DNA from 3 places in the Exiguobacterium sp. UBA7533 genome. Region 3 is predicted to be linked to each of the others. Evidence: predicted binding sites of a transcription regulator. Region 3 holds the regulator's gene; each other region holds the start of a gene.
The links. The regulator Rex, encoded in region 3, represses fermentation and respiration genes when NADH is low (regulators of the CRP and FNR family bind a similar motif). The targets are predictions, from matches to a motif close to TTGTGAAATATTTCACAA.

Region 1 (10,037 bases), on a different contig from region 3:
TACTGTTTACCACTTTCAAGGAGGAATTTTTCATGAAAAACGTGTTTGATCAACTCAATGATTTTGCGACACAAATGATGACAGAAGTCAAAAAAGCCGCTGAACAGGGCGAAGTACCTGCTAAAAAGCTCGTTCGTCATATTCGATCTACAGAAGCTGATTTAAAAGAGATTGATCGACTACTTGAGCGTCAACGGACATTATTGCTGGAACTGACTCAAAAGCAGGAAGAAGCGAAGGATTTAGCCGATAAACGCTTCAAACAAGTTGAAATCGCAAACGAAGCCGGTGAACAGCAACTCGCCGAACGTGCTGCCATCGAATCGAAACATTACGGAGAGCAATACCGGTTCTTCGAAGAACTCGTCGCTGAAACGAAACGCGAGTTAAATGAGCTTGAACGTGAAGCCCTCGAATTGAAGTTGAAGCTCGAAGACCTACAGAACAAACGGTACGAATGGATGATGCGCGAAAACGTTTCGAACTTAAAAAACAAGATGAACCAGGTGCTAGATCGCGAACCAAATGCTACTATAAAAGAAGAAGCACATCCGTTCACGGCGGAAGAACCTGAAGCAAAACAACCAGCCGTTGATGAAGATGATATCGATGCGCGTATCGCTGAACTCGAACGCCGCATTCACCAATAAGCAGTTCATGACGAAGGAGGCGTATGCCTCCCTTTGTCATGTTAGAAAGGAGATTGATCGTGCGACGATTAAGTACGAAACAACTGGTCGGTTACGTATCGATCCTGTTCGCCCTTGGTCTATTCTATGACCTATTATCCGGTGCAGGAAATGTATTGTTCGGTGTCTTATTCCCTTTCCTGCTGTATTACGTCGGGATTCATTTCCGGCGGCGCAATCATGAAAAACTAGCGATCCTCTTTTATATCGTCGGTACGATCATTCTTGCTGGCGTCGTCCTCAGTTCGGCTGCCATCGGTTTTGTCATTGCCGGAATTTTGCTCTATCTTGGGATCATTCTTGTGACACGGCATTCTGTCCGTGAATTTTTGTTTTCACGGATTGCCCCCCATCAATATGAAGAGGAAGGCATCAAGATTCAACCAGCTTACTCCTTCTCGACCCAGGCCGATGCACCGTATGTCTTACAGGACTTAAGTGAACAGTTCATCGTCAAGGATTTAGAAATCGATTTGACGCATGCCTATGTCCCGGAAGGTGAAACATTGATCGTCGTCAGTGGCGTCGTCGGGGACGTCCGGATTCTTTTACCGTCCGGTTATGATTATACGCTCGACACGTCGATCGGCTTCGGAAGCGTCAAGACGGACATCCGCCGTATTCCGACCTTCTTCAATCGACGCATTCAATTCCGAGCACCAGAATATGGTGAAGCGACGCGGAAGGTTCGTATTCATGTCATGCTCGGTATTGGCAACGTGGAGGTGTCTTCGATATGAAGCGTGATCAATTTCCGCTTGGTGTCATCGCTCTGCAAGTCATGACGGGCTTCTTGACAGCCGTCATGACGACGTTGTTATTCTTAAGTACACGCCAAGTCGATTGGCATGTTCTCTTCGTCCGTCAGCAAGACTTTCCTGTCCTTTTACTCGTCATCGGACTCTCATTACTACTGCCGCTTGCTATCGGTAGCATGCATTATTTTTTCTTGCGTCGTGACTTCAAGCGTGTCACGACTGCCATCATCGAACTGGAGCAAGGAAAAGATGTCACAATTGTTCCCGGTCCCTATTTTCATACGTTGACACGCCTGTCACGAATTGGAAAACGTATTGACGAGCAAGTCGAGACCGTTCAAAAGATCAGCACGCGTCCGCAGCACGTCGAACAGGTACGGATTCAAGCTGTCACCGAAGAACGCAAGCGACTCGCACGTGATTTACACGACTCCGTTTCACAACAACTTTATGCCATCTCGATGATGACGACAGCAGCCAAACAGACGATTTTGTCTCAACCTGAAGCTGCTGCCAAACAAATCGAAATGGTCGAGACGATGGCACAAACGGCACAGTCTGAAATGCGTTCGCTCTTACTTCAACTTCGCCCCGTCGAACTCGAAGGGATGACGTTACAACAAGGACTTTCTCAACTGCTCGAAGAATTATCTAGAAAGCAGTCCACACAATTGAGTTGGAAGTTAGAAGAGATGTCACTCCCACGACAAATCGAAAACGAGTTGTTCCGGATCGTTCAAGAAGGATTAACGAATGCCTTACGTCACGCGAAAGCGTCCCATATGGATATCGAGCTCCGGCAATTCAACGAAACAATTATCCTGAGCATGAATGATGATGGTGTTGGATTTGTTGTGGATGAAAAAAAACTTGCCTCTTATGGCATCAATTCGATGCGAGAACGAACGGCTGAGATGGGTGGAACGATTCGTCTCGTCAGTGTTCCTGGACAAGGAACCCAAATCGAAGTAAAACTTAGAAAAGATCGGATGGTGCAAGTATGATACGCGTATTATTAGTAGATGACCACGAGATGGTCCGGGCCGGTGTGTCTGCTTTCCTTTCCACACAACCAGACATCGAGGTCGTCGCTGAAGCTTCGGATGGTCAAGCGGGAGCCTTGCTAGCGCTCGAACACCGACCGGATGTTATCTTGATGGATTTAGTGATGGAGCCAGTTGATGGCGTCGAAGGAACCCGGTTGATCCGCAAAGACTGGCCGGAAGCAAAAATTCTCGTCGTGACGAGTTTTCTTGATGACGAGAAAGTCTATCCTGTCATTGAAGCGGGTGCGATGAGTTACGTTTTAAAGACAGCTAGCGCCTTTGACATCGCAGAAGCGATTCGCAAAACAGCAAACGGTCAATCCGTCATGGCAGCACAAGTGACCGGTAAAATGATGGAACGTCTTCGTCGTCCTACGACACACTTACATGATGATTTAACGGAACGTGAGCAGGAAGTTCTTCAATTGATGGCTCGTGGTATGGCGAACCAAGAGATTGCGGACGAATTATTCATTTCCTTAAAAACCGTCAAAACACATGTCTCGAACATCTTATCAAAACTAGATGTCGTAGACCGTACACAAGCTGTCGTCTATGCCTTCAAGCATAATCTCGTCAAATAAGATTTAGCCCTTCATTACTTATTCTTTAAGCGCATGCCAAAAACCCCGAATCGTCTCTTAGTCAGAGACCGTTCGGGGTTTTGATGTTGTACGAAACGATTACCAAAGCTTCCATCCCGGAGCGCCTGGAGGGGCGTTTTCAATCATATGCCAAATCGGTACTGTGTACGCAAACGCAATCAAAGCGAACGTTACAAAAATCCATAGCTTCCAATTTTCAAAGAAGAGTGGCGTTGCCATCGCCTCTTCTTCCGTTTCAGCAATCGGAAATTCTTCCGTTCCTTTTGGTGTACGAAATGCAAGTTGGAACATCGCATACAAGAACAATAGAATCGATATGAATAAAATCGTCCCACCAATTGCCATGGCGACATGATATGGAATCCAGTCAGCGACGATCGAATCTTTGAAGTAGGCGGCAGGACCCGTCCGTCGTGGATTACCGAGTAGACCTGAGATATGCATTGCTGTCGACATGAAGAGCATTCCGATCGTCCAGGCAGCCGTTTGAATAAGCCCAAGACGATTCATTGCCGATGTTAACGTTCGACCACGTAAGAGCGGGACAAGCCAGTAAGCCGTTCCAAAGAACGTCAATGCCACAGCGGCACCGACCGTGATATGAAAGTGTCCTGTGACCCATAACGTATTGTGAACGATGATGTTTAGTTGATGGGATGCGTTGATGACACCACCTGCACCTGCAGGAATGAAGAACAACATCCCGATGAACGGTGCAAGAAAACGTACATCGCGATACGGCATTTTTTTCACCCAACCAAATACCCCGGTCGCCCCTTTCCGACGACCCGCCAACTCAAAAGTCGCAAACATCGAGAAGGCTGTCATCAATGATGGAATGATGACGAGGAACGTTAAGACGACTTGGACATACTTCCAAAAAGCAGAAATCCCCGGCTCTAACAATTGATGGTGAAAACCAACCGGGAACGAAAAGAGGAGGAACAATAAAAATGACATACGTGCTAACGCGTCGGAAAAAACCTTTCCACCAACGATTTTCGGGATGACTGTATACCAGACGATGTAGGCAGGTAACAACCAGAAATAGACGAGTGGATGACCAAAGTACCAAAATAGCGTCCGGGATAGCTCGATTCCGACCTTATCCGTCCAACCAAGGGATAAGGGAAGGAGCTGAAAGAGAATCGTCGCTGCTACTCCGAGTGTCGCAACCACCCATAATAAGGCAGTCATAATACTCATGTATGCTTGAAGTGGTGGATGAACGCCAGGGTGTTCCCGTTTATAATCAGCATACATACGGAACATGGCACCAGAAGCAATCCACGTTCCGACGACGAAGATGACGAGTCCAATATAAAATACTGGATGTGCCTTGAGTGGTGCATAGAATGTATAGAGGACGGAAGCTTCTCCTGCAAGTACCATCCATGTGACGAGGATGACACCAAGGATCATGAACCAGAATCCAACCCACCCGAGACGTCGAGGAAAGTCTTCGAAACGTCCAAAGGATTGACCTAAAAATGAAAACAGTAATCCAAATATGAATAATGTCGTAAAGACGATCGCAAGCATTAACCCGTGGGCAGTGAGAAGCTCATAGTAGCCGACTCCAGCAATTTCTGGAATGACACCTGTCCGCACCATCGTTTGCAACAATCCACATAAACCACCAATCAATAAGGCAACGAGTGAAAAACTAACATGTGCGAAAGCGAGCTTCGCTTCCTTAATTCCGATGACGGTAGCAGGCAGACCACGCTCCATCTCGAACTGTCTTAATTTTTTTGAAATGGCATTCATCTTATTCCACCACCTTGATTTTGGTTGCCATCATATGATGACCCGATCCACAGTATTCATTACAGACGACCAAATACTCGCCAGCTTCCTTGAATGTATATTCAATGGAATTGATATGACCAGGAACGACCATCATATTGACATTCGTCTTGACAATTTCAAAGCCATGGACGACATCTTTTGATGTCACCAAAAAATCAACCGTTGCCCCTTTGGGAATGACCATATCTTTTGGTGTGAATTGGAACGCTTGTGCGACGATGATCGCTTCGTATCGGTCGTCATCGATTTTTTTTAGTCCTGGCTTGTCGAATGGTTTCGTTTGATCAACTTTCGTCGGATCAATCAATGTTGCATCGGATGGCGGTTGATTTCCGGATGCAAAAGCGGATACGCCGATGATGGTTAAAAAGACGCCAAGCATCACTGCTCCAAAAATCAGCCAGATTTTTTCTAGACGATGAATATGCATTGTGACTCCCCCTTACCGTGATAAGAATAATAGAAAGATTGAGCTCCACATCCCAATGATGATACCTGCTACGATCAGGACGGCAATAAATGTTCCTTTGAGGTTTGATTCTGATTTTTGGTCCATGGTGATTACTCCTCTCCTGCTTTGAACTTGTCTTTATTGTAAGAATTCAGCAAGTTCGGAAACTGTGATATATATCACTTCAAATGTGAAAAATCCGCACTTTTCTTTCTAAAAACACACAAAAAGTTCACATCTGAACAAGAGAAGGAAGCACGACTCATCTACAAAAAAAACAATCCATACATGAGACAGAAAATTCTGCTTCACGTTTGAATTGTTTGTACACTATCTATTAAATTCGACAAACACCTGCTGGGCATCCTTCACAATGACACAGATCACGCAGATATTGTGCATCATGAATGATGATTTCTTTTGGCGTCATCGAAATGACACCTTCTTTTTTCCACTGGGAGAACATCCGATTGACCGTTTCACGCGGTGCGCCAATCAATTGACCAAACTCCCCATCGGATGGACGTTTTGCAAGACGGTAGGTTTCTCCTACTTGTTCCCCTTCCATCGCGATGAGACGAAGTAACGTCGAAGCTAACGCACCCGGTTTTCCGAACAATAGCAAGTCGCGCAATTTAGTCTCCGTCTGTTTCCGCATCAATGCTTGCCACCGCATGATCTCAAGCGCAAAAGTACCATCCTTTCTCATGAGTTCCTCTAATTTTTCTTTTGAGAGGAAACCGATGATACTATCCTCCATCGTCTCGATACTGTATGAACTCGGAAAAGCTTCTCCTACATCAAATTCACCAAATAGATCCCCTTTGAAATATAAGAACATGAGTAATGGACTGCCTTTTTTCGTCAACTTCGATAGTTTGACGCCTCCTTGTTTCACATAAAACAACTTGTCGTTCATTTCCCCTTCCCAACAGACGATGGAATCCTTTTTGAACGTCGTTTCCGTCATGAAGCTCTCTAGTAACGTTCTTGTCTCAGGTGATAAGATGAATGTATTCGCTTCAGTCGTTCCACAAGTCAGCATATCCATTTCTCCTCTCCTTTTCTTCTGCTTTTAGTATAGAACATCACAGTTCAAAAGAAAGGATTTTCAAAAGATTGTCAAACTTTGTTCAATGTTTCACATTATTTTTGAAAAAGTATCTGACGACCGCTTTCTAAAACTAAAGCAATCGTCAGATATAGTATTACATACCTGTTCCGTAATAATGATGAACGATTCGTTCAACTGCTTGACCTGGTGGGTGATCATACCAACTTGTTTGGAATTCTTGCATGTGCTGACGGCACTCTTCAAGTATCGCGTCAGACACGATCCACTCCATCAATTGCGCAATCTGCTCCGTCTGTCGCACCGGTAATGGTTTTGGATACTGATCGACAAGTCCTGGTAGTTGTCGATATGTATCGATGTCCGGTGTGTATAAGAACGTTGGAACCTCAAGAAGACAGCTTTCAAATGGAATCGACGAATAGTCGGTCACCAGAACATCCGTGATGAGCAAATAATCATTGATCTGATACGTGTCATCCACAAGATGTATATGGGCGGAACGATAGGTCGAAAGCGCTCGGATCGTCGGATGTAACTTAACAAGAATCGTCCAGCCTGTTTTAGCCAGTTGTTCAAATTGTTGAATCGTGTGATCTTCCGTTCCTTTATATTCGCGGTAAGTCGGGGCATACAATAGAATCCGGCGGTCGGGTTTTACATAACGTTCTTTTAAATCAAGCGCCCGATGTTCCCGCTGAACCTCATCATACCAATAATCCGTCCGCGGCATGCCGAACGGTTTAAAATGAGATCGTTTTAAATCATGCGGTGCCATGAATTGTGTCGCACAACGCATCCCCGGCACGATGAAATCACCATATTCCTGATAGACACGTCGGAACCGATTTCGTATCCGTTCCGATACGAACAGGCTTTTCGAAGAAGTTAGTCCAAACTGCTTTAACGTTCCGCCGGCATGCCATAGCTGGATACGTCGTGTTCCACGTCGCGTTTTAGCAACACTGAATTCCGCAACATAATTATCGACGAAAACCGTCCGGGAGGTCGCAAGTAAATATGCGAGTCTGACGAACCGTAATCGACGAAAGCGAAGCATTCGGTCCGACTTCCATAAATCCGGCTGCTTCATGAAATGGTGATCATATACAAGATACCGTTTCTCATTTGGCAATTCCTGCGCCAAGCGATCATTAACAGGTTTTGCGTTATCCCCGTATGTCATCCAAAATAAAGTGACGGGGCGAAGCGGTAACAACCGAAAGACACCATAACAAATACGAAACAACAATAAATAGACCCATACGATTCCTTCTCTAACCACTTTCATCCTGCCCTTCTACGAAGAAAGACCGCACGTCGTCGTGTGGTCTCCTCTTCAATCACTTCGAAGCTAATTCCGTTTTAATCTGACTCGTAGAAATACCCTCAGTTCGGCTAAGGTAAACGACTTCACAATGCTCTTTTAAGAAATCGAACTCGCCTTTCCAATCATCACCCATGACGAAGAGGTCGACGTTATGCTTCTTCACATCTTCTACTTTTTGATCCCAGCTGTTTTCCGGAATGACTTCATCCACATAACGGATGGCTTCAAGAATCATCTTTCGATTCTCGAAATTATGGTAGGACTGCTTATGTTTCAAACGGTTGAATTCGTCCGTTGAAATCGCAACGATAAGATAGTCTCCCATCGCTTTTGCGCGTTTTAAGATGTTGATATGACCCCAGTGTAATAAATCAAATGTTCCGTACGTAATAACCTTCTTCATGATTCTGCTCTCCCTTTTATCCGTGAATTCTCTTTATGATCGTCTTCATCGCCCGTTCTGAAGCCTGTCCATCATCCCATTGACAATACGTCTCTTGGAACGCTCGAAATGCTGACGCATACCGTGTGTGCCAATCATCTAACTGGTTCAGCTCTTCAAACAGTGCTGTTTCAGTCGACAACAATGGTCCCGGTGCCTCCTGCTCAAAATCGAAGTAAAATCCACGCAACTGATCTCGATAATGTTCTAAATCATACGTATAGAATAAAATCGGACGAGATAAGTGCGCAAAATCAAACATGACAGAAGAATAATCCGTGATCAAGGCGTCCGACGCCAGATAGAGCTCCGCGATATCCGGGTAGTCCGATGTATTTCGAACGGATGGATAAGCGGTGACGTCGAGACGACTTCCGACTAAATAGTGCATTCGGACAAGCAGAACGTATTCATCCCCAAATCGCTTTTCAAATTCATTTAGCGAAAAAGGTAGCTCAAATGAATATTTCCCTTGACCTTCGAATGCATTATCTCGCCAAGTTGGTGCATACAACAAGACTTTTTTTGAATGATCAATATCATAGTGGCGATATACTGCTTCTTTGATTTTAGCATGTCGCGCCTCTTGATAAAATATATCATTTCGAGGATACCCAATTTCTAGCATCTCACCTTCAAATGCAAATGCCCGTCTAAATATTGAACTGGAATAGGCATTGGGTGAAACTAAGCTAGACCATTTTGCTGCTTCCTGCTTAAATCCTTGTTTATATCGTTCGGTTGTCGTATTCGCCATTTGGACATCATCCATATCAAGCGCTAGTTTCTTGAGCGGTGTGCCATGCCAAGTTTGGAGATAAAACGTTTTTTCCGGTTTGATCAACCAACCCGGTAACCGACTGTTTGATACCCAGACCCGTGACGTCGCAAGTAAATAAATCCAGCGGAACGTCAACCGATCTACTGTCTTGACATTTGGTGGAAATGCAACACCTCGTTGCTTGCTGAAAATCAACTCACACTCCGGATGCATCGCGCGCATCAATTCGTAAATGGCACGCGGACTGTCACTATATTGTTTTCCGAGAAAACTCTCGAAAAGAATTCGCTTACGTTTTTGTGGCAACCATGTAAAGACTCTCATGACGGTACGAAGACCGCGTTCAATCAAGCCTGTTCGTTTCATCCACTGTTTTACTTGATCTTTCAAGTGAAGAGCTCCTTCTTAAGTCAATTAATCACAGCTCATCATAACAAAAAGCGCATCCATTTGGAATTGCTATTTGTTCGCATGTAGCGGAACGGTAAATCAAATGCCGTCGTATTTTTGACGATTCCTTTCCGATGACTGAACGTCTCGAAACTATATTTGCCATGATATCCACCCATTCCACTCGCTCCGACTCCACCAAATGGTAAGTGGTGCTGTGCGACATGCATCAATGTGTCATTGACGCATCCACCACCAAACGAAATTCGCTCAAGGACGCGATGCTCGATGGCTTTATTCTCTGTGAATAGATAAAGCGCAAGCGGCTTATCACGATCATTGACGAATGTAATAACTTCTTCGATTTCACGGTATGTTAACACCGGTAGGATCGGTCCGAAGATTTCGTCTTGCATCAATGGAGCATCCGTTGCTACACCAGTCATGACGGTCGGCGCCATCTTGCGTGTTTCCGGATCCACTTGTCCACCGAATTCGATCGTTCCTTGCGTTAAATAATTGCTTAAACGATTCAAATGATCGTCCGATACGATTTTAACGTATGAAGAGACGCCTACGCCGTTTCCGTACTGTTTGAAGGCTTCTTCTTCTATCAGTTGTAAGAAGCGTTCTTTGACGTCTTCATGAATCAATACATAAT
Region 2 (10,037 bases), on a different contig from region 3:
GTTACTTGCGTTTAACTGAAAAAACGTATGTCTATATCTTTGGAGCTTACTTAACTGTATTTTTCATCGTCTTTACGTACTGGTCGAACTTCCAGATGTAATGAAAAAAACTCGTCATCCTATTGGATGGCGAGTTTTTTTGCTTATAGAAACGGATTGGTTTTCATCTCTTGTCGGATCGTCGTATTTGGACCGTGACCCGGATAGACTGTCGTGTCTGCTGGTAGTTCCGCAATGAGTCGATCAAGCGAACGCATCAATACGTCTTGATTCCCACCATAAAGATCCGTTCGCCCGACGCCTTGTTGGAATAGGAGATCCCCACCGAATGCGATTCGTTCTCCCTTGAAATAGAACGTCACACTTCCTGGTGAGTGTCCTGGCGTCTCAAGTACATGCATTGAAAAGTTACCGATTGCCAATTGTCCTGGTTGTAACAGATGATCGGCTGGCTTCATGCGCATCGGCGGCATGCCGAATTTTGCCGAACCATTCCATTCTGGATTACCAAGCCAGCCTGCCTCTTCCGCATGAACGTAGACAGGAGCTTCCGTGAAGCGTCGTAACATATCCACACCACCAATGTGGTCAAAGTGAGCATGGGTCAAAAGGATTCCTTTTAAGGTTGCTCCTCGACTTTCAATTTCATCGAAAAAACGCATATCTTCTGTTCCTGGATCAATGACGAGACACTCCTTGTCCTTAAATAACAAGTAGCCATTCTCAGATGCCATACCGGAAGTGATCATGACGATTTCCATTCTATAAAACCCCTTTTCAATAGACTCTTCCCCTACTATACACGAAATTGTCGAAAGTTCCTGCAACGCCCTCTCGACTTTATCCCGAGAGTCGGATAAACTAAAAAGTGAGATTTAAGTGAAATCTTCGTGAAATTCATAACGTGATTGTTTAAGGGGGAGTACGTCATGCATTTGGATCAACCAATCGGTTGGCTTTTCTTCTTCGTCGCACTCGTCGGTGTTTGGGCCGTCGTTCGTTCACTTAAGAAACGCCAAATGTTTCCACTCGTATTCGCAGCCCTAACTGTCGTCTTATTCGGCTGGTTTGGGATTGCGACATTGATTTACGGCGGTATTCCATCGTAATCAGAGTACGCTAAAAAGAGAGGTGCCTCGAGCATCTCTCTTTTTTGTTATTTTATAAAAAGAGTAGACCTACTAGAACGTAGACCTACTCTCAGTATTATCTTACTTATTTTGAAGTTTGAAGGAAACGTAGCAAGTCGCCATAGATGACTTTATCTGAGAGTCCTAATTCTTTCTCAGATTGTTTCGTAGATTGTTTACACATTTCCGCTTGTTCCCCGTCCTTCACTTCTTCTCCTGTCTTACGGTCATAACATGTTTCTTGCGTGTAGACCGTCTTATCTGTTACGACAGAACCGTCACGGAACAACGCATAGTCTTTATGTTGTTTTGAGAAGAGATCGGTACCGAACAAGATCTCATTCTTGAAATCATGACCTAACAGGTGAAGCAATGTTGGTTTAATATCGATTTGACTCGCAACATTTTCGTGTTTGACACCTTTCGTTTGACCCGGTAAATGAATGACAAACGGTACACGTTGCAGTTGCGCAACATCATACGGAGTCAACTCATCTTTGTTCATGAGTTCTGCCATTGCAGCATTATGGTTTGTTGAAATACCGTAATGGTCACCGTATACCATGAAGATCGTATCATCCCACGTACCATCTTTTTTTAGACCTTCGATGAACTTACCGAGTGCCATATCTTGATACGCTAGCGCCTGAACGTAGTGGTTCAGTGTCGTAGAACTCGTTTCAAGCGGTGGTACGAGTTCATCTTCTGGTTTTGGCATCTCAAATGGATAGTGGTTCGTTAACGTAATGAATTTCGAATAAAACGGACGTGGTAAATCTTTTAACATCGGAAGTGACTGTTCAAAGAACTTGTCATCGAGTAAGCCCCACTCCGTCAAATCTGCTGGATCCCCTAAATCATAATCCGTCTCCGAGAAGAAACGATCTACGCCGAAACTGTTGTAGACGATGTCCCGGTTCCAGAATGACTTGTTATTTGCATGGAAAACAGCTGAGTAATAGCCATCTTCTTTCAACATCTCAGGTGTTGCACGGAATTCGTTCTCTCCGTTCGTAAAGAATGCAGATCCACGACCAAGTGGATAGATCGAATTCTCAAGAATGAACTCAGCATCTGACGTTTTCCCTTGTCCTGTGTTGTGATAGAAGTTATCCCATGAATGGGATTCCTTGATCAATTTATTCAAGTTCGGTGTAATTTCTTGACCGTTTGGTGCTTTTAAACCAACGGCAAATGATTGAGCTGACTCAAACGAGATGACGATGACGTTCTTACCTTTATACTTGCCGAACATCGCCGGATTGGCTGCAGCATGCTTCGAATCGATGAAGTTTTGGACTTCTGATAACTCAGAGCTATCCGCAAGTGCTTTTTGCGCAGATGTCTTCGACTGGATGAGTGCGTCATACATATGGAAGTTAAATGTTCCGATGTTCTTAACGAGTAATTCCCGGTCAAAGGCACGTGTCAATAATTCTGGACGTTCTGTCTCAGCAAGCGTCAAGTTTCCAAGGAAGACGACGACTGCTGCGACGAATGCAAGAATTGCGCGCCCACGTGACGCGACGTTTTTGGACATATCCATTTTCCGTAAGAAAAATGGTAAGATGATCAAATCGCCGACGATCAGTAAATCAGCCCAACTTAAAAGCGATGCGAGTGAAGCGGAAACCGTCTCTGCATTCGAAGTTTGGAACAATACTGGCAACGTCAAGTAATCATTAAAGAAGCGGAAAAAAATGATGTCCGCATATAAAATGATGGTTGCGACGAACAGTGTACCGTAGATGAACCATTTTTGGACATTTCCTCGGAAGAAGAAGCTAAATCCAAACATGAAGAGCGCTGAACTAATTGGATTAATTAGTAGAATGAATGCTTGCGCGGAATTCGTTACGGGAACGTTGAAGAAAAGTGTATACGCTAAATACGTTTTTAACCAAATCAATAAGGTCGCAATCCAAAAAAGCTTATGCTCTTTATAAGTACTGCGAACGCCTTGACCCATCTTTAGGCGCATTCGCGACCAGATGTTTGCGTCTTGCTGCATAAAAACCTGCCTCCTAATTTACATGTGCCTTCTGCTTTCAGTTCACACAACTTACATCATAATGTACATATACCCATATCACGTGAAAATTTTACGCTTAGTTTTACAAAAATGCAACCGGAATCCGGAAGATACTTAACAATCACACAATTACTATACGTTTGTAAACAAAAAAAAGATTCGCCGGAGCGAACCTTTCATTGAAATTGAATATTATCATTTTTTCAAGAACATTTGCTTAGCAAGCCATGCACACCCAATGACTCCAGCATCGTTTCCGAGTTCAGCAATCTTGAACGTCGTTGATCCAAAGACACGGGGTAACGCAAACCGTTCAAATTGCTGACGTAGTGGTGCAAGCAGTGTTTCACCTGCTTTCGAGACACCACCACCGATGACGATGATTTCCGGATTGATACTATTTGCTAGATTTGAAATCGCAAGTCCGAGGTGGAACGTCACTTCCTCTACAACATCCGTTGCGATACGATCGCCTTTCTCATACGCTTCAAATACATCTTTCGCCGTCACTGCTTTAATGTCATTCAGTAGCGATTCTTGTCCTTTACGTTTCTCAAGACCAAGACGGGCGATACCCGTTGCTGAAGCAATCGTCTCAAGGCATCCTTTACGTCCACATCCACACATGACGCCACCTTCAGGCAACATCGTGATATGACCGATTTCTCCTGCCATTCCGACCGTACCGTGAACGATTTGTCCGTTCGTGATCAGACCACCACCGACACCCGTACCAAGTGTGACCGCGAGTAATTCTGTTGCGCCACTACCGGCACCTTTCCACATCTCACCGATCGCTGCTGCGTTCGCATCATTTTCAAGTACTGCCGGTAAACCTGTCAACCGTTCGAATTCACCAACGAGTTCAAAATTATGCCACCCGATGTTGACTGCCTTTTCAACGACACCCGTATTAAAGTCGATGAATCCTGGCGCACCAATACCTGCTCCGACAAAATCCTCTGGTCGTTTGTTGCTTTCTTGACACTTCTCAAAAAATGATTTTGCAATATCTCCTGGAATTTGTGCACCATCATTCAGGATCACCGTCTCAATTTCCCATTTTTCTACGATGATGCCTTGCAAATCCAAAATTGCCATCTTCACTGTCGTTCCACCGATATCAATGCCGAGTAACCATTTCATTGCTCTGTCTCCCCTATGCTCATATAATGTCTACTTGTTCATTTTAACGGACACACTCGTATTGCGCAAAGGGTTGCGCAACCTTAAACATTATCGGATTGTGAACGTTTTAATTCATGTCGTAAGATGAGTTTTGCTGAATCATACTGACGTTGCTCCAAAACGCCTGCTTCTTGCAATTCATCAAGTTCGAGCATCATCATCGCAATATCTGATGCTCGATCTCCTAGATAGATGAATGTTCCATACGTCTTAAGTAGCTGTTGTACATCATACAGTGTCTTCATCGACCATCGGCTCCTTTACATACGCATGTAGCAAATCATAAGTCGCTTGTAATGACGTCTCATGTGTTCGTTCGTAAGAATGGCTCGATTCAATCCCCGGACCAAATAGTCCGTGTCGAACATCATGTCCCGCACGCACTGCTGCCGAAGCGTCCGAGCTATAGAACGGATAAATATCAACTTTATATGGGATACTATTGCGTTGTGCTAGACGTGTTAGCTGATGACGTAACGCTAAGTCATACGGACCGGAACCATCTTTTGCACAAATCGAGACCGTGAATTCGTCAGAGTGCTGACCATCTCCTAACGCACCCATGTCGACCGCGACATATTCTGCGACTTCTTCCGTGAATCCAGCATTTCCACCGAACCCAACCTCTTCGTAATTTGAAATCAGGATCTGGACCGTGTGTGGCAGGTCGATGGTTTTCCATTCTTTAATCAATTCAAGCAACAAAGCAACCGATGCTTTATCATCGAGATGGCGCGATTTCACAAACCCAGTTTCCGTATAGAGGAAACGCGGATCAAACGTCACGACGTCTCCTACTTCAATCCCCGCGACGCGCGTCTCTTCGGCTGTCGTCGAACGAATATCAAGTCGGACTTCAATATTATCAGCGGACCGTTCCGTTTTGTTCGTCTCGCGTGACGTATGGACACTCGAATGATGGAAAACAATCGTACCGGAAATTGTTTGACCGTCCATCTTATGCACGAGACAGTTCTCTCCTTCGATCGCTGTCCAAGCATAGCCCCCTAATTGTGATAAACTGAGTCGTCCCGTTGGTAAAATCTCTTTTACCATTGCCCCTAATGTATCGACGTGTGCCGTCAGTAACCGCGTGCGAGTTGAAGCACCAGGCAAAGTCGCTAAGATGGCTCCTTTCTCGAGTTTTCGATACGTGATGCCTTCTGCCATCAATCGCTTTTCTACGTATGTAATCGCTTCTTTCGTCGAACCTGTCGGACTTGGAATCGAGACCAGCTCTTCAATCGTACGTATGACTTCTTTCATGTTCATTCGCTCCCTTTCAATCGGACTACAACGTGCTATCCGCTTTGTTTTCATGATAACAAATATTCATTCTTTGTCGGTACTGATATCCTACATCCACTACGCGAAAAAGCTGTAGCGCTTTTTTGCTACAGCTTTTTGTCCACACCATATAATGAACTTAGACGTATTTTTTCATCCAAATATCATCACGGTATGTGCCATCTTCTAATTTTACGGAGTCTGGATCTTCGGCATATACTTCAAAGCCGAGCGATTCGTAAAGACTTTGCGCTGCTTCATTTCCTGATAATACGGCAAGAATGACTTGCTCAACGTCTGGTAACTTCTTCGCCTCGTCGATCAAGGCCTCCATTAGAGCACGACCGGTCCCTCCACGATATGCAGGCGAAACATATACTCCGGAAATCATCGCTTTGTGCGATTCACGTGACAGTTCATATGGCTTGACCTGACCAAACCCAAACAATACATCGCCGTCGAACATACCGAGCCAAATCTCATCGGAGTCGGGTTCTCCTTCTAGACCTTCTCGTACTTCGCGGAGCGGGGTTTGCTGTTCATCGTCAAACGAATGACCGAACGCATCTGGATGATTCTTTAATCCCTCAAGGCGTAGATTCCAGTATTGTTCTGCATCCTCTTTAGTTAATTTTCGAAAAGTATACATGACTGTCGATTCTCTCCTTTTTTGGGTTTCATGACGTACAAAAAATAACGGAAAAACGCTTCTATCTCTTACTTAACCCTTTTCTAGTAAAATAAAACCTAGATTTTTTTCTCTTTTAATTTCACTTAAATACAGTAGTGATGTTTGCCTCTTTTTTTCTCATAACAAAAACTCAAAGGTGGACACTAAGATACAGGATCACCATTTGAGTTTTTAAGCTCTCTATTTATGAGGTTTTCGTCATGCTTTGCGCCGTTAATCTTGCAAGACAGGTTCGAGTGTCTGACGCAATACATCAGCAGAATGATGAAACTTCTTCATTTCTTCTTCCGTCAACGCGACTTCAATGATTTCCCGCACACCTTGACGATTGATGATCGCCGGTACTCCGATGTGAATGCCGGAAATCCCGTACTGCCCATCTACATACGCCCCGACCGTCAACAAACAGTTCTCGTTCCCAAGGATGGCACGCACGATTCGAACAAGTCCAAGTCCAATCGCATAATAAGTTGCTCCTTTACGTTCGATAATATGGTAGGCAGCATCCCGAACGTTGATATAGATTTGATCAAGGTCTGCTTGAGAATAACGATCGTCCTCAGCAAGTAGTTCATCAATTGTTTTTCCATAAATACGGCTATTACTCCAGGCAGCGAATTCCGTATCTCCATGTTCTCCAAGAATGTAGGCATGGGCATTGCGAGAATCGATGTGAAAGTATTCTCCAAGCATTTGACGCAGACGTGCTGTATCGAGCACCGTTCCTGATCCAAATACGCGTGATTTTGGAAGACCGGAATATTTCCAAGCCAGATGTGCCATGATATCAACCGGATTGGAAGCCACGACGATGAGACCATCAAAACCAGAATCCATAATCTGACGAATCATTTCTTTCATGATCAATGCATTCTTTGCGACGAGATCGAGTCTCGTCTCTCCTGGTTTTTGAGGAGCTCCCGCCGTGATGACAACGACCTCAGCCTCTCGGCAGTCCATATAATCTCCAGCCCAGATCCGCATCGGTGAAGAACTAAATGGGGTTCCGTGGTTCAAGTCCATCGCTTCACCTTCTGCTTTTGCTTTATTGACGTCAATGATGACAAGTTCCTCACAAAGTCCGGCTGTTGACATCTGATAAGCAAAGCTTGAACCGACCGCACCTGCTCCGATTAACGCCACCCGTGTTACTTTCGCATGTAATTCCATCTCGTAATGTCCACCCTTTCATTCGTTCTAAGAGTTTGTTAACTATCTCACAAATAAATTGTAACATCTTTCACATTCTTTGTAATATGTGAAATTAATCACATTTGTCCATTTTGTGTCATTGATATCCTAACATAAGGAATTACCCTGTCATACTTTGCACTTACCAGAATCGGACGATGATAAACCCGATTCCACTCGCTAGACCACTCGTCATGACGTTTACCGCATCATTTCCAAGAAACCAAATACCCGATACGTAAGCTGTCGGTTGTCCATGATGCTCTCGTTTTTCCGTACGTTCCCCGCAAACTGAACATTCATACACGCGTTGCCACATTGCTCCAAATAGTGTATCGAGCAGACTTCCAAGGACACCGATACCTGTCACAAGTAAGGCCTCTGTCAAAGAAAGAGAGAAGATCCACTGCGCTGCTAAAGCGATGAACGCAGCTCCAGCAATTGTTCCTAACGTTCCGATTAACGACATCGCTCCGCTCGTTCCTGCTGGTACCCGTCGTAATGTTTTCAAAGACCATGGATCACGTCTTGAGAGTGGACCGATTTCCGAAGCCCATGTATCGGCATTCGATGCCGCGATGACGAATAGGAATAACAAGAGATATGCAAAATTCATCGTCATGGCGTAGGCTATAGCAGCGACGAACGCTACTCCTCCATTCGCAAGTACTTGCCATCCGTCACGTGCACCCTCTTTTTCGACGATCGCGTCCACGGATTTTTTTCTAGAACGCCCAATTTTCGATAAAAGACTCGAGCTGCCAAAGAAGAGTAAGAGCACCACTAAACCTTTCAAGCCGAATCCAAATGAGACACCACTGCCGACGAGCATTGTCAAGACAGCCCCGCTTGTCGTCAACAAGCGAAAATATCGTCCAGTCCAGGCGAGAATGAGACAAAATAAAATCGTAACACTTAACATCGGATAACCTCTTGGTCCGTGACGATGAGATCAACTGGGATATCGAAGTCTTCCACTTCAAAATCTGGAAAGAGCTGTTCTGAAAAGGCGATGGATACTTTACAACCTGTGTATGTCACGAGTGCACGATCATAATAACCGCCTCCCCACCCTAAGCGATAGCCATCCCGTCGATAGGCGCGTCCCGGAACGAGACAAAATCCCGCTTGATTAAGTGTAGTGCGACGAGCTGAATCCATTGGTTCTGCGATTCCCATCTGATTATGCTGCAATTGATCTTCTGGTCTGTATTCATAAAAGACCATCTCTTCTCCGACTACTTTCGGTATCAAGACCGTCTTGTCCTCTTGCCACGCTTGTTTAATCAATATGCTTGTATCACATTCATTTCGAAATGCTAACGTGATTGCGACACAAGTCGCTTGTTGCCATTCAGGCAATAACAAAACATGTTCGTGTATTAACCGTTGCTTTTCAGCACGGTTCTCCATCACATCTAATCTTTCTTTGATCAGACGGCGTACTTCTTGTTTGTTCATAACTGTCTTCCTTTCCACAAAAAAAGCCATCACACGAAGTGACGGCTTCCATCTCAATTATTTCACTTCACGGTGAAGTGTGTGTTTACGGAGACGTGGGTTGTATTTCTTCAACTCAAGACGCTCTGGGTTGTTACGCTTGTTCTTTTTAGTGATATAAGTACGGTCACCAGTTTCAGTGCAAGCTAATGTGATTTTAACGCGCATGGAATTCCCTCCTATCTAGCTCTCGATGTATCAAGTGATTTTGCTTTACATAAGGTTAAGCATACTCAAGTATCGTACCAAGAAAGGAAAGGAATTGCAACTGTTCATCCGTTCTTTTTCGGATTCGTCACGTGTTGATATGGTTTTTCAAGGTTCTCTTCAAAACGAAGGGGTTTCTTTTCAACGTGATACTCCTGTTCCACCCCGTTGCGTGACTCTTCCCGTTCTAGATAAACGACAGCCGATTGACGCAATGCGTCTCCTTCAAGTCGTTTTAACGCAACGACCAGACCACCTGAACGATCCGGAGAACGCTCACTCTCGACATCATAAACATTACTGACGAGTGGCAACTCTTTCATCTTGGCGATTGCCTGGGCAGCTGACGCTGTTTCCATATTGAAGTTATGGACGACTTGGAAGTCAACGATCTTCGCCAAGGCTTGCGCCTGACGCAAGAAGGCTAGATTTAACGCAGCCAGTTGATTGTATGTTTGAACGAGCGGTAGACCTGTCACTTGTACCCCGTATACATGTACACCCTCCTCGAATCGATACGCTTCAGGATGTTCCGTTACGACGTAGACGTTCTCTCCCGCTGCCGCTAGTCGTCTAGCTACATCACGAACTGGACGGTGAGATTGTTCGTAATCCCGAGTGAACATGAGAATACCATCCTTGTTCAAAGCAGCATCGCGTTTGACCGCAACATAATAGTCATGAGCCGTTAAGAAAACATCTGGTTCAATGTCTTCATCTTGCAAGAACGGATATTGTTGATAACGCCCTTCCAACCAGTCCATCGTTAATTCTTGTGCATCGAGACGACGTTCGGTTTCTTCAAAACGTA
Region 3 (10,037 bases):
ACCGGACATGCTGACGAATCCAATTGCAATCTGCATGCATGTTCCTCCTTTCGCTGTACTTCCTTACTTTAATTGATAATGATTATCAATGTCAAAAGATCATATAAAAAAACACCTTCCGAAGAAGATGCTTTTTCATACATTAGTCTTGTAGTTCGGCCCATTCCTCAATGGAACGAATGACCGGTTCGAGTTGACGCCCTTTGTCGGTCAAACTGTATTGAATCTTAATCGGACGATCGGGAATGACAGTCCGGATGACGATGCCTTCCGCTTCGAGCTCCTTCATACGTTCCGTGAGCATGCGACCTGATAATTCGGGGATGGCATCTTGAATCTCATTGAAACGACATGTCTTCGTCAACAAGTGACGTAAAATCAGACCTGTCCATTTCTTACCTAAGATTTCAAAGGCATGTTCGACTTTGGGACAAAGAGCCGTTTGGATTGCGACTTCTTCCATCAGCACTCATCCTTTCTATAATTGTAGTATACCCGCTTCTGCTAAAAAAATCGAATCATTTTACTTAATGTAACAAAAAGAACTAAAACAAATCTATTTACTTTTAGTAAGTGATAAGATATAGTCTGTTTATCGAGTTACTTAAAGTAACTTAAAAACATTAGGTAAAAGGAGAAGAGAGAAATGATGGATACAGGACTTTTAATCATTCGTTTAATCATCGGTTTAACATTTGCTGCACACGGTACACAAAAATTATTTGGTTGGTTTGGTGGACACGGCATCGCTGGAACAGGCGGTTGGTTCGAATCAATTGGCATGAAGCCAGGGAAGGCACTCGCAATTACAGCGGGTCTTGCTGAATTAATCGGTGGACTATTGTTTGCAGGCGGGGTATTCCTCTGGATCGCTGCAATCCTCATCATCGGTTCGATGCTTATCGCGATCGTTAAAGTACACGGTGCGAATGGTTACTGGGTGACGCAGAACGGGTACGAATACAACATGGCATTGATCGTTATCGCCCTTGGAGTGGCGATGATCGGTGCTGGAGACTATTCACTCGCTGCACTCATCGGGTGAGGAAAAAGGTGGGTCATTCATGAAGTTCGAGGCATCAACGCTTAGCGCAAAAGACAATTATAAATTACTGATCGGAAGCATCATTCCGCGTCCGATTGCCTTCGTGACGACGCTAGGGGAAGACGGGACGGTCAACGCCGCCCCCTTTTCCTTCTTTACGGTCGCATCAAGTAGTCCGCCACAACTGGTGATTGCCGTACAACGGACGGATCAGGGACAAAAGGATACGGCACGTAATATCCTAGCAAAACAAAGCTATGTCATCCATATCGTCAGCGAAGAAATCGTCGACGCTGTCAATGAGACGGCTGCGCCACTCGCTTACGGTGAAAGTGAACTCGAACGGACGGATTTAACGCTCGTCGATAGCGACGCAATCGACGTGCCCGGAATCGCGGAAGCGAAAATCCGGTTCGAGATGCGCTTGACGCAGCATGTCGAGCTAGAAGGTGCCGATCTTTTGATCGGGGAAGTACTGCGCTATCACGTCGCGGATGAACTCGTAGAGTCGTTCCGGATCGATGCGGCAGGATTGAAGGCTGTCGCTCGTTTAGCGGGAAATGATTATGCGACGATCGGGAAGACGTTTACGATTGCTCGACCGACAAAATGATAGAAGTGTGAATGCTTGATTCACTGTACGATCCATGTTGACGACGAACGTTTCGATTCAAATAAAAAGGAGTGGAGAGACCGGTCTAGCTACCGGAATCTCCACTCCTTTTTTCATATCGCGCATCTAGTTCATCAATCGGACTTCAAGGTTGTGAATCGATTTCGTTCGAAGAACCTTCGAGACCGTGACGTTTACTATACTGATAACCATCGAGCAAATAAAAGACGATTGCGAGTGCCCAAATGCCGACACAGCTGATCAAGAAAGCGGTGAGCGGTGAGACACTACCGTAATACGATAGGATCAACGGGTCAGTGAGTTCGACGAATAGTTGTGTCGTCAGGAGCGTACAGCATAATCCCGAGAGTAAACTGACGAAAAGACCGCTCCATGTCTGGATGACGAGACCAATCATACAAGAAATCAGGAGAAACAAAGGAAGCGCAGCATTAAAGGCATCCGGCCGGATGAAGGTCGACACGTAGTCCGCATACATCGGTACGAAATAAAGGATGCCGGATAGCAGTCCTTGAATCAAGTTAATGAAAAAGCTTTTCGTCCGCATCAGTGTTGGTTCTCCCATCGTTCCATCAATTCGAGTAGATCGACATCGATCTGGTCCCGTTCCGCAGATAACGCTGTCGCTTTTGGAATATCATTAAAGACTTCCGGTTCGCAAAGCAACTGTTCGATTTCCGCTGAACGCTGTTCGAGCCGTTCAATATCTTGTTCGAGTTGTTCGATTTGCTGACGGCGTTTTTTTTCTTCTTTCTGTGCTTCTTTGTCGATCGTCTTCGATGCCGTGACTTTTGCAGCTTTTGCCTCTTCGGCTTCAAGGCGAGCGATTTCTTCTTGTTCGGCCTTCTTCTCTGTGTAGTACGAATAATCGCCGAGGTATTCTGTCACACCAGCTTCACTCATCTCGATGACGCGTGTCGCGATCCGATCGATGAAGTAGCGGTCATGGGAGACGAAGAGTAGCGTACCTTCATAGTCGACGAGAGCGTTCTCAAGGACCATCTTCGAATCCAGATCCAAGTGGTTCGTTGGCTCGTCAAGGATGAGGACGTTCGTCTTCCGGAGTTTCAGTTTTGCGAGCGCGAGACGTCCGCGTTCGCCACCAGACAATTCATGAACGATTTTGAAGACATCGTCGCCGCTGAACAGGAATTGTCCGAGCACAGAACGGACTTCTTGTTCGCGCATCAGTGGCCATTCGTTCCAAATCTCATCGATGACACGGTTCCGGTCATTGAGTTCCGCTTGCTCTTGATCGTAATACCCGATCGAGACGCCGGTGCCGAAACGGAAATCACCGAAGAGAGGACGTAAACGACCGACGAGGACTTTTAAGAGCGTCGACTTCCCGATTCCGTTCGGTCCGACGAGTGCCAGTGATTCGCCGCGTTGCAAGCGGAACGTGATGTCTTTTGAGACAGCTTCTTCGTAACCGATCGCCAGTTGATTGACTTGAAGAACGTCATTCCCGCTCTGTTTTTCGATTGGGAAGGAGAGGACCGTACTGCGTTCATCTCCATCTGGTCGATCGAGCCGGTCGACCTTCTCGAGCCGTTTTCGAACGCTTTGAGCACGCTTTGTCGTCGTCGCCCGAGCGATGTTTCGTTGAATGAAGTCCTGCATCTTTGCGATTTCTTCTTGCTGCTGTTCGAACTGTTTCATTTCTTGATCGTACAATGCCGCTTTTTGCTCCAGGTACTTCGTATAGTTCCCCGTGAACTTACGACAGACATTACGTGAGAGCTCATAGACGACATTGACGACTTGATCGAGGAAGTACCGATCGTGCGAGACGATCAGAACGGCACCACGATAACCACCGAGGTAACTTTCAAGCCAAGCGAGCGTATCGATATCCAGGTGGTTCGTCGGCTCATCGAGAATGAGAAGCTCTGGTGCTTGCAGGAGCATCTTCGCTAAGGCGAGCCGTGTCCGTTGACCCCCGGACAATGTCTGGATCCGGCGTGAGTAATCGTCTGGATAAAAGCGCATGCCGTGCAGGACGGAGCGAATATTCGCTTCAAACTGATAACCACCTGCTTCTGAGAAGTCATGTTGCGCTTGATCGTACGTCTTCAGAAGTCGATCGTAAGCGACCGGGTCGTTCAAGATGTGCTCCATGCCCATCTCGATTTCCATTCGGCGCAGTGTCCGTTCTTGTTCTTGCAGATGTTCAAAGACGGTCAGCATCTCGTTCCAGATCGTCTCATTCGATTCGAGACCACTGTCTTGCGCGAGATAGCCGATTTTGACATCTTTACCTTTCATGATATCGCCCGAGTCATGACTGAGTTCACCAGCGATGATTTTGAGCAAGGTTGATTTACCGGCACCATTTCGACCGACGAGCGCAATTCGGTCGCGCTCCTGTACTTCTAGTTTGATATTTTCTAAAATCGGCTCGACGCCGAATGATTTCGAGAGTTGGTTGACTTGTAAGAGTATCATTTCCATCCATCCTTCCACCCTTTAGTCTATCACGAACAAAAGCGCGAGGTCCTGCGGAATATATTATTTGTGACTCTATGTGAAGTGGTTTACAATCAAGGAGAGTAGAAAGCTTTTTGCAAAGATTTGGGTGCCACGATGGATGTGGCCGAAGGGGGAACTGCAGGATGAATGGACCAGACACAAAAATTCCACAAGCGACAGCAAAACGGTTGCCGCTATATTATCGTTTCATCCAAAGTTTATACAATTCAGGTAAGCTCCGCGTCTCTTCTGCTGAGTTAAGCGAGGCGGTGAAGGTTGATTCAGCAACGATTCGTCGCGATTTTTCCTACTTTGGGGCGCTAGGGAAGAAGGGGTATGGATATAACGTTCAACATCTCTTAACGTTTTTCCGGAAAACCTTGAATCAAGATGAGGTGACGAATGTCGCCTTGATCGGGGTCGGTCATCTCGGAACAGCGTTTGCAAATTATAACTTTTTAAAGAATAATAGTACTCGGATAGTCGTTGCGTTTGATGCGGACGAAGAGAAGGTCGGAACAACGACGCATGACGTTCCAATCTATCATGTTTCGGACATGAAAGAACAAATCGAAGCGAATCAGGTCGATGTCGCCATCTTGACGGTTCCATCCCAGTTCGCACAGTCAGTAGCGGATGAGTTAGTCGAGTATGGTGTGACAGGCATTCTGAACTTCACGCCTGCACGGTTGAACGTGCCAGCGAGCGTTCGGGTTCATCACATCGATTTATCGATCGAGTTGCAGTCGTTAGTTTATTTCATGAAGCATTATTCGCAATCAGCTGAAGGAGTGAAATCATAATGGAAAACCTTATCCCGCTCACGTTAGGTATCGGACCTGCGAGTATCGGATTAATTGCTGTCGTCGCGTTGATCATCTTCGGACCGAAGAAGTTACCGGAATTCGGTCGTGCTGCCGGTCAAACATTGAAAGAGTTCAAGAATGCCACGAACGGCATCATGGACGACGATAAAAAGGACGAACCGAAAGAGAAGTGATTGAATCATGACGGTTGATCAAGAACAAAGCATGACGTCGCACCTAGACGAACTGCGTAAGCGGATTGTCTGGTCGCTCCTCATCGTCGTCGTCCTGTTCGCTGTCGCATTTCCGCTCGTCCGACCGCTCGTCCGTTTTCTGCAAGCGGACTTAAAAGAGCTCGGTATCGGATTAAATGCCTTCAACGTCGCCGATCCTTTAATGTTGTATTTGAATCTTGCGTTCATCATCGCGCTGATTTTAGCGTCACCGTTCTGGATGTATCAACTGTGGGCATTCGTCCGACCAGGGCTTTATGAAAAGGAACAAAAAGCAACACTGACATATATTCCAGTCATCTTCTTTCTATTTTTGGCTGGTGTAGCCTTCTCGTATTTCTGGTTGCTTCCTTTCTTGCTCGAAGTCTCAACGGATCTCGGGAAAGAATTGGGGATCGAGCAAGTCATCGGGGTCGAAAACTACTTCAGTTTCTTGATCCGGTTGACGATGCCGTTTGGTCTTCTCTTCCAATTGCCGGTCGTGACGATGTTCCTGACACGTCTTGGTCTTGTGACGCCATATTTCATGCGAAAGAATCGGAAATATGCGTATTTCGCGCTGTTCGTCGTTGCGGCATTGATCGCACCGCCGGACGTGACGTCACACTTGATGATCTCAGTGCCGTTGTTCGTTCTCTATGAAATCAGTATCTTGATTTCTGCGCGGACGTATAAAAAGGTCTTGATCCTCGAGCAACAGGCAGAGCTTGAACGACAGGCGGATTTGATGCGTGAATTGAATAAATGAATCGTGAATTCCTTCCAGCAATTTCGGGAGGAATTCTTTTTTATGAAAGCGTTATGTTTATATTGATAAAGCAGTTAGCGATGCGTATACTAAAGATAATTCATGGGGGCTTAGCTCAGCTGGGAGAGCGTTTGGCTGGCAGCCAAAAGGTCGTCGGTTCGATCCCGATAGTCTCCACCAAGTGCATACGTTCAACTCCTCGAGTGCTCGAGGAGTTTTTTTATGTTCCCAGTTAAATTCCTTCCAAATATAAAATGTCACCAAAAAGAAATAAATTAAAAAAATAGACAAATATAAATTGTTTATTTCCATTAACTTCATTAAACTAAAAATACAGAATTTTCTTTAAACTGTTTTATTAGTATTACTACTATGGTTTTACAGAAAAGGGGAAACGAACGCATGAAGAAGAAGATTGCACTTATGGCAGCCGTCTTAATGACGTCTTCCAATCTAGTCAGTGCGCAAGGTGCACTGTCCTCGCAAGACAAAGAGACGGGTCAAAAACCGCAGGCGCTCTCACTGAAGAAATCGGGGCAAGAAAAGAACTACAAACAATCGGATAAAGTCCGAGTCGTCATTGAGATGGAACAAAAACCGGCGATTCAAATCGCCCAAGCTCAAAACAAGCGGTATAGCACATTGAGTAATGCCGAAAAGGAATCGATCAAGGATCGACTCGTCAGCGTCCAAAAATCAGTCAAGTCAGCTATCGCTAAAAAGGCGATTCCTGTTACATATAAAGAAAGCTTCACAACCGTCATCAACGGATTCAGTGGTGAAGTGAAGTTCGGTGACATCGAAGATATCAAACAACTCGACGGAGTCAAAAGTGTACATATCGCGCACGAATATGCGCGCCCAACCGTCGATAAAGGTGCCAAGCCAGACATGCTGTACAGCAAGGACATGGTCAATGCGAAGGAAACGTGGCAGGACTATGGCTTCAAAGGGGAAGGAACCGTCGTCGCGGTCATCGATACGGGGATTGATCCATCGCACAAGGACATGGTCTTGAGTCCAGAGACAAAGGTGGATTTAACCTCTTCGAAGGTCGAGAGTGCGAAAGAAACAAAAGGCTTAAAAGGAAAGTACTTCACGGAAAAAGTACCGTACGGCTATAACTATGCCGATCACGACAGCGAAATCCGTGACTTAGGTGCGGGGGCATCGATGCACGGGATGCACGTCGCAGGTACGGTCGGAGCAAACGGGGATGAAGCGAACGGCGGCATTAAAGGGGTCGCTCCAGAAACACAGCTCCTTGCGATGAAGGTCTTCGGTAACGATCCAGGGATGCCATCGACATTTAGTGATATCTACATCAAAGCAATCGATGATGCCATCGCACTTGGAGCGGACGTCATCAACATGAGCCTGGGTTCGACGGCATCGTTCGTCAATGCAGATGATCCGGAGCAACGCGCGATCGTCAACGCGATGAACAACGGTATCTTGTGTGCGATCTCTGCTGGTAACTCGGCGTTTGCAGGTCATGGTGCGGGTAATCCATATACAGCAAACCCGGATATCGGTGTCGTTGGTGCACCAGGATTGACGAGCCAGGCGCTCCAAGTCGCGTCACTCGAAAATACGAAATTGACGCTTGAAGGCATGGCGCTGACGATCGACGGTCAGGATGCCGGTTATTTGGCATACCAAAAACAAGATTCGCCGAATCCGATTGCCGTCTTCGATAAAGAGAAGAAGGATGTCGTGTATGTCGGTGACGGTCAAGCTTCGAACTATGAAGGTAAAGACGTCAAAGGGAAAGTCGTCTTCGTCGTGCGGACAGGTGATTTTAACTACAGCATGATTCAAGCAGAAGCTGAGAAGCAAGGCGCAGCAGGTGTCATCGTCCGTGGTAAAGTCGATCATGGGGATTACGTCAGCATGGCGCTCAACAATCCGACGATTCCACTCGTGACGCTTAGCATCGCGGACGGGAATGATCTCGAAGCAAAAGCAAAAGAAGGCAAGGCAATCGCAGTGACATTTGACGGAAAAGCGGTCTCAACCGATAACCCGGTCGCAGGACAAATGTCTGACTTCACGTCATGGGGTGTCACGCCAAGCCTTGACTTCAAGCCGGAAATCACGGCACCAGGTGGGAAAATCTATTCGACGCTTAATGATAACGAGTATGGCGTCATGAGCGGTACATCGATGGCAGCACCACACGTCGCTGGTGGAACAGCACTCGTCATGCAACGGATTGCGAAGGACTTCAAAGTCACTGGTGCAACACGCGTTAAACTCGCCAAAAACATCTTGATGAATACATCGCGTCCGCAACTCGATCAAGGAAAATACAACGCACAATTGAAAACAGGCAACTTCTACTCCCCACGTCGTGAGGGAGCTGGACTGATGGATCTTCGTGCTGCGATGAAGACACCAGTCGTCATCACAGAGACAAAGTCAGGTGAAGGCAAGGCATCCTTGAAGGAAGTCGGCGAGAAGTTCACATTCACGCTTGATTTAAAAAACTACAGCAATGAAAAAGTGACGTATAAGCTAGCGGGAACGGTTCAATCAGATCTCGGTGCAAAAGGATCGAACTTCCTTGAAGCAAATGGAATCTTCAAAAAAGGAACGATCGGTACGGTAGATGCCAACACAGGCACATACCCGATCTCATTTGCAGTCGGCTCGAAGAAAGCGAGTTCAGTCTCGATTAATCCGAAGAGCTCAACGAAAGTCAGCGTGTCAGTCGATTTGAAGAACACAACTGACTGGGCGAACGAGCTTCCGCTTGAACAAGTCTTTAAAAACGGCTACTTCGTCGAAGGATTCGTCCGTCTGATCGATACGAAGAGCAAAAATCCAGAACTGACAGTTCCTTATGTTGGATTCAAAGGAAAATGGGATCAAGCTCCGATTTTAGATGCACCATTGTACGATAAAAACAACACGTTCTACGGATTGACAGGTCTAGCGACTGAAGTGAAGGATGATTTCGAATTCCTTGGTACGAATGCCGCTGGAAAAGTTGTCGCGAACAAAGTCTCGTTCTCACCGAACAACGACGGTAGCGCAGATGAAGCTTTCCCGATCATCTCATTCCTTCGCAATGCGAAAAAAGTCGAGTATTCGATTCTTGACCGGAATAAAACAACACTTCAGAAGCTTGATATGCAAACGGACGTCGTCAAGAACTACTATGATAGCGGTTCAGAGGACGGCTACACACCAGTCACAAGCGCTGCTTGGGACGGAACGATCAACGGGAAACCGGTCAAAGATGGTCTTTACTACTACAAAGTCAAATCGGTGATCGATTATCCGAACGCAAAATGGCAGACGAATCTCTTCCCAGTCTATGTCGATACGAAAAAGCCAGCAGCTACTGTGAAATGGGATGCTGCGAAATCAACACTTTCATGGACAGCAGGCGACCAAGGAACAGGAGTTGCGTCATACGATATCCTCGTCAATGGCAAAAGTGTCTTAAAGCAACCACTTGCCGCAACAGAAAAAGCGTACACGTTGACGGATCTGCCGGAGCGCGCGAAGATTGCCTTCGTCGTCAAAGACTATGCTGGAAACAGTGTGAAAAAAGACGTCAACACGACAGGCGTCGATAAAGCCGTACCAAATGTTCAAATCGATACACCGGTCGCTCTTGGTCTTGCAACATCAAAAGTCATCAACATTGCGGGTCATGTCTCTGATGAGTCAGGTATCAAATCGTTTAAGATCAACGGCAAAGCCGTTAAACTACGTTTTGATGCTGCCCAACAAAACTATGCGTTCAGCCATGACGTGACGTACACGACGGATGGCGTCAAGTTATTCAAGGTCGAAGCATACGATGGAAAAGGGAATCGTGTGGCGTTCAACCGTCAAGTCATCATCGACACAGAATTACCAACGATTCGCGTCACAGCACCAAAAACCGTCTCAAGTAAAACAAAAACAGCTGAGATGAAGATCGTACTTCGCGATAACTACAGCGAATTACGCTTCGACTTCAATGGTAGCGCGGAATACCGCCGGACGTTCAAAGAACCGTACGTCATGAAAGCCTTCAAAAAGACGATCACGAAAAAAGTGACGCTCAAAAAAGGAAAAAACACGTACAACTTGAAACTGAAGG

Region 1: a site for Rex is predicted at 5,529-5,546, ahead of B2U10_RS11865 (cytochrome C oxidase subunit II). Genes of this name have one in related genera too.
Region 2: a site for Rex is predicted at 7,585-7,602, ahead of B2U10_RS06685 (L-lactate dehydrogenase). Genes of this name have one in related genera too.

Annotation. Positions count from the first base shown of each region.
Region 1 is NZ_DLMP01000011.1:61,973-72,009, forward strand. It holds gene B2U10_RS11835 (hypothetical protein) at 33-650, shown strand; gene liaF (cell wall-active antibiotics response protein LiaF) at 710-1,429, shown strand; gene B2U10_RS11845 (sensor histidine kinase) at 1,426-2,451, shown strand; gene B2U10_RS11850 (response regulator) at 2,448-3,077, shown strand; gene B2U10_RS11855 (b(o/a)3-type cytochrome-c oxidase subunit 1) at 3,177-4,868, opposite strand; gene B2U10_RS11860 (cytochrome c oxidase subunit II) at 4,870-5,340, opposite strand; gene B2U10_RS11865 (cytochrome C oxidase subunit II) at 5,353-5,466, opposite strand; gene B2U10_RS11870 (Crp/Fnr family transcriptional regulator) at 5,699-6,412, opposite strand; gene B2U10_RS11875 (CDP-glycerol glycerophosphotransferase family protein) at 6,570-7,724, opposite strand; gene tagD (glycerol-3-phosphate cytidylyltransferase) at 7,777-8,166, opposite strand; gene B2U10_RS11885 (CDP-glycerol glycerophosphotransferase family protein) at 8,183-9,352, opposite strand; gene B2U10_RS11890 (aldehyde dehydrogenase) at 9,415-10,037, opposite strand, start outside.
Region 2 is NZ_DLMP01000003.1:216,805-226,841, forward strand. It holds gene B2U10_RS06645 (DUF2626 family protein) at 1-101, shown strand, start outside; gene B2U10_RS06650 (MBL fold metallo-hydrolase) at 144-761, opposite strand; gene B2U10_RS06655 (DUF2759 domain-containing protein) at 930-1,109, shown strand; gene B2U10_RS06660 (LTA synthase family protein) at 1,216-3,141, opposite strand; gene B2U10_RS06665 (ROK family glucokinase) at 3,358-4,308, opposite strand; gene B2U10_RS06670 (YqgQ family protein) at 4,392-4,595, opposite strand; gene B2U10_RS06675 (M42 family metallopeptidase) at 4,579-5,616, opposite strand; gene B2U10_RS06680 (GNAT family N-acetyltransferase) at 5,777-6,286, opposite strand; gene B2U10_RS06685 (L-lactate dehydrogenase) at 6,542-7,498, opposite strand; gene B2U10_RS06690 (DUF92 domain-containing protein) at 7,662-8,441, opposite strand; gene B2U10_RS06695 (5-formyltetrahydrofolate cyclo-ligase) at 8,435-8,980, opposite strand; gene rpmG (50S ribosomal protein L33) at 9,038-9,187, opposite strand; gene B2U10_RS06705 (1,4-alpha-glucan branching protein domain-containing protein) at 9,292-10,037, opposite strand, start outside.
Region 3 is NZ_DLMP01000018.1:179,646-189,682, reverse strand. It holds gene B2U10_RS15475 (flavodoxin) at 1-36, opposite strand, end outside; gene B2U10_RS15470 (winged helix-turn-helix transcriptional regulator) at 143-463, opposite strand; gene B2U10_RS15465 (DoxX family protein) at 647-1,045, shown strand; gene B2U10_RS15460 (flavin reductase family protein) at 1,065-1,658, shown strand; gene B2U10_RS15455 (hypothetical protein) at 1,804-2,226, opposite strand; gene B2U10_RS15450 (ATP-binding cassette domain-containing protein) at 2,226-4,127, opposite strand; gene B2U10_RS15445 (redox-sensing transcriptional repressor Rex) at 4,295-4,954, shown strand; gene B2U10_RS15440 (twin-arginine translocase TatA/TatE family subunit) at 4,954-5,151, shown strand; gene tatC (twin-arginine translocase subunit TatC) at 5,159-5,938, shown strand; tRNA gene B2U10_RS15430 (tRNA-Ala) at 6,043-6,118, shown strand; gene B2U10_RS15425 (S8 family serine peptidase) at 6,341-10,037, shown strand, end outside.